One region of the Stutzerimonas balearica DSM 6083 genome, then DNA from elsewhere that is predicted to be linked to it. Evidence: predicted binding sites of a transcription regulator. Region 1 holds the regulator's gene; the other holds the start of a gene.

Region 1 (2,200 bases):
GGGCAAGCATGATTTCGCTCAGGTTCTGCGACAACAGGCTGCCGTCGTTCATGCTGCGCTTGAGGTACTGGTCGATGCGCTTGACCAGGCTGCGGAACTGGTCGGCGTCCATTTCGCGGCGCATGAAGCGCTGCCAGTCCGCCGTCAGACTCTGGGCCTCGTAGCTCACGTAGTTGACCAGCGGCGCGGACTCCTCCACCAGGTCCATGGTGCGATTGGCGGCCTTCTCGGTCATTTCCACGACATAGGAAAGCCGGTCGGTGGCATCGGTTATCGGTGACGGATCGCCGCCAGTGGCACAGGTATCCATCTCGAGCTTGACGATGGCGTTGTGCAGCTCGCGGGTGAGCTTGCCGACTTCCTGATAAAGGCTGTGGTTGCGCGCCTGGCTGAGCTCATTGAACATCTGCGTCGCTTCGTCGAAACGACCCTGCTGCAGGCTTTCAATCAACTTGGGGGCGTTGGCCTTCAGAGTCGCTTCGAACTCTGCCAGGCTTTGATCTGCTTGCGTCATAGTGCCCTCGCGGCGTTGCTGCTTCAGCCGTTGACGCGCTCGAAGATCTTCTCGATCTTTTCCTTGAGCACCTGGGCGGTGAAGGGCTTGACCACATAGCCGTTGACCCCGGCCTGGGCCGCTTCGATGATCTGGTCGCGCTTGGCTTCAGCGGTGACCATCAGTACCGGCAGATGCTTGAGGCGCTCATCGGCACGCACCTGGCGCAGCAGGTCGATGCCGCTCATGCCGGGCATGTTCCAGTCAGTCACCAGGAAATCGAAACTGCCGCTCTTGAGCATCGGCAAGGCCGTGGTGCCGTCGTCGGCCTCGGCCGTATTGGTGAACCCCAGATCACGCAAGAGGTTCTTGATGATGCGTCTCATCGTCGAGAAGTCATCGACGATGAGGATTTTCATGTTCTTGTCCAAGTCGACCTCCGTAATTCCAAAATCTCGGCAACCGAGCACGTCTCGCAGCAATACAGTCGATCAGGCGGCACGCCACTCGCCAAGGCGCGCCCGCAGACGCGCGGCACACTGGCTATGCAGCTGGCTTACGCGCGATTCGCTGACGCCCAGCACTTGACCGATTTCTTTCAAATTCAGCTCTTCGTCGTAATACAGCGACAGCACCAGCTTTTCCCGCTCGGGCAGATTGGCGATGGCATCGGCCAGGGCCTGCTGAAAACGCTCGTCTTCGAGGTCGCGGAAGGGTTCCGGGTGCGCGCTGCCGGCATCCTCGTTCAGTTCGCCGTGCTCGCCTTCCTGCAGCAGATCGTCGAAGCTGAAAAGCCGGCTGCCAAGCGTATCGCCCAGAATCCCGTAGTACTCGTCGAGGCTCAACTTAAGTTCGGCCGCAACCTCGTGATCTTTAGCGTCACGCCCGGTTCTGGCTTCGATGCCGCGGATCGCCTCGCTGACCATGCGCGAGTTGCGATGCACCGAACGGGGCGCCCAGTCGCCCTTGCGCACCTCGTCGAGCATGGTGCCGCGGATGCGGATGCCGGCGTAGGTTTCAAAGCTGGCGCCCTTGCCCGAGTCGTATTTCTTTGCCGCTTCCAGCAGCCCGATCATCCCTGCCTGGATGAGGTCGTCGACCTGCACGCTCGCCGGAAGGCGGGCCAACAGGTGGTAGGCGATGCGCTTGACCAGCGGGGCGTACTGATCGATCAGGCGATATTGCGCATCCTTTTCGTGTGCCTTGCTGTAATACATAGCGGATCCGGCAGTTTTCATTCGTGGTTCCCGGCAGTGCCTGGATTGATCAGTCGCTCGACGAAGAACTCCAGGTGCCCACGCGGGGTGGCAGGCAATGGCCAGGTATCGACCTTCTGCGCAATGGCCTTGAACGCCAGCGAGGACTTCGCCCGAGGATAGGCATCGTAGACGGCGCGCTGCTTCTGCACGGCCTTGCGCACCGACTCATCGTAGGGAATCGCGCCGACATATTGCAGCGCGACATCGAGAAATCGCTCGGTGACCTTGGTCAGCTTGGCGAACAGGTTGCGGCCTTCCTGCGGCGCGTGGGCCATGTTGGCCAGCACACGGAAGCGGCTGATGCCGTAGTCGCGATTGAGCAGCTTGATCAGCGCATAGGCGTCGGTGATGGACGTCGGCTCATCGGTGACCACCAACAAGACTTCCTGGGCGGCACGCACGAAGCTCACCACGGCGTCGCCGATACCGGCTGCGGTGTCGATGATCA
Region 2 (2,200 bases), 1.2 Mb from region 1:
CGTTGTCCCGCGCGATATGCAGCGCCTTGACCAGCAGGCGGCGGTTGCCGCCCAGCAGCCGATAGCCCTGAACGATCCATTCCGGCAGGTGCCAGTGGCGGGCGAGCGCCAGGCAAAGTTCCTGCAGGGGCACGCCGAGCAGCTCGATCTCCAGGCGTCGTGCCGGCTCACGACGCACGAGCAGGCGCTGTTCCCACTGTTCGAGCAGCTGCGGATAGGCCGCCACCAGCGTCCACGCCGGTGCCAGAAACAGCAGGCTGCCCCAGTGAATCTCCTGCCACAGCCGCGCCAGGCGCGCGGCGAACAGGCCGTTGGCCTGTTGGCTGGCGTGGCGGCTGATCAGCACCATCTGCCGCAGCGGCTGGGGGATTTCATGCGCCTCGCGGGCCGGGATGCGCGCCAGCAGTTCCTCGGCGCGTTGCAGGCCGATGCGGCTCAGGGCGCTCTCCAGGCTGTCGACCGGATTGGCTCCGGCGCTGCTGCGATTGGCCTCGCGGATGAAGTTCAGCGCCAGTACCGGGCTGGCGTGAATCTCGTCGGCGATCTGTCGCATCGACAGCTCGCCGTTGCGCAACGCCGCCCGCACCTTGGCATGCGGGCCGGCGAAGGCGGGCAGCTGGACATCGTCGAGAGCCTTGATCCAGGCGGGGATGCTGCGCGGAAGCGAAGGAGCTGTGGTCATGGTGCCAGGCTGGCTTTTTGTCGGGGTGGTCTTTAGTCTCGCGCAAAATTTCCGATAACCCGAACAATTCTTTGGCAACCCCGCGGCGTCGGGGCACTGCCGACGTCCGACGGGCCGCCTTGCCGCGGCTTCGCTGTCATTCAACTGGGTTCGTATGGTCAAGATTCTCGGTATTTTCGTGGTCCTCGGCAGTGTGCTCGGCGGCTTTTTGCTGTCCGGCGGCAAGCTCGCCGCGCTGGTGCATCCCTTCGAGCTGATGATCATCGGCGGCGCCGCGCTGGGTGGCTTCCTGCAGGCCAACCCGGCGTCCACCACCAAGGTCGTCTTCCAGAAGTCGCTGAAGATGTTCGGCAACCGCTTCACCCAGGCCTACTACCTGGAAGTGCTCGGGCTGCTCTACGCGGTGCTCAACAAGAGCCGTCGCGAAGGCATGATGGCCATCGAGGCCGATCTCGAGGATCCGGCGGCCAGCGCGGTGTTCTCCCGCTACCCGGGCGTGCTCAAGGACGAGCGCATGACCGCTTTCATCTGCGATTACCTGCGCATCATGTCGTCGGGCAACATGGCGCCCCACGAGCTCGAGGGGCTGTTCGACATGGAACTGGCGAGCCTCAAGGAGGAGCTCGAGCACCCCGCGCACGCGGTGGGCAAGGTCGCCGACGGACTGCCGGCGATGGGTATCGTCGCCGCGGTGCTGGGCATCGTGATCACCATGTCGATCCTCGCCGACGCCACCAACGCCGAGATCGGTGAAAAGGTCGCGACGGCGCTGGTCGGCACCTTTCTCGGCATCCTCGCCTCGTACGGCTTTTTCGGTCCGCTGTCCGGGGCGCTGGAACATGACGCCAAGGAAGAACTCAACCTGTACGAAGCGATCAAGGCGACGCTGGTGGCCTCGGCCTCGGGCATGCCGCCCTCGCTGGCTGCAGAATTCGGCCGCAAGGTGCTGTTCCAGGCGCATCGCCCGAGCTTCTCCGAGCTCGAGCAGGCCATGCGCGGCAGCTAAGGCCCGGTCATGGACAACAACCAGCCGATAATCGTCAAGCGGGTCAAGAAAACCGCGGGCGGGCACCATGGCGGCGCCTGGAAGATCGCCTTTGCCGACTTCGCCACCGCGATGATGGCGTTCTTTCTGGTGATGTGGCTGATGAGTTCGGCCACGCCGGAGCAGAAGCGTGCGATCTCCGGCTATTTCCAGGATCCGATCGGCTTCACCGAGAGCGCCAGCCCGCACGTGATCGATCTGGGCGGCACGCCGACGCCTTCGCCGGACCGCACCCTCAACCCCGAGGTCGAACCGGATGTGAAGCAGGCCAAGGCCGAGCTCGACGCGGAGCAGGCCGAAGGCCTGGCCGAGCAGGTCGAGCGCGAGCGCCTCGAGTTGCTGCTGCAGGAGCTGCAGAACAAGGTCGACGAGAACCCCGAGCTCGAGCGCTTCAAGGACCAGATCCTGTTCGAGATCACCCGTGACGGTTTGCGCATCCAGATCATGGATGCCGAGAACCGGCCGATGTTCGA

The links. The regulator FliA, encoded in region 1, starts transcription of late flagellar genes. The targets are predictions, from matches to a motif close to CTAAAGTTTNNNNNNNNNNNGCCGNTAA.
Region 2: the regulator FliA is predicted to act here: its motif matches at 713-740, upstream of motA (flagellar motor stator protein MotA).

The regions. Positions count from the first base shown of each region.
Region 1 is NZ_CP007511.1:2,693,110-2,695,309, forward strand. Features, by position in the region: gene CL52_RS12200 (protein phosphatase CheZ) at 1-514, opposite strand, end outside; gene CL52_RS12205 (chemotaxis response regulator CheY) at 538-912, opposite strand; gene fliA (RNA polymerase sigma factor FliA) at 985-1,710, opposite strand; gene fleN (flagellar synthesis regulator FleN) at 1,728-2,200, opposite strand, start outside.
Region 2 is NZ_CP007511.1:3,854,277-3,856,476, reverse strand. Features, by position in the region: gene CL52_RS17985 (HDOD domain-containing protein) at 1-682, opposite strand, end outside; gene motA (flagellar motor stator protein MotA) at 837-1,688, shown strand; gene motB (flagellar motor protein MotB) at 1,698-2,200, shown strand, end outside.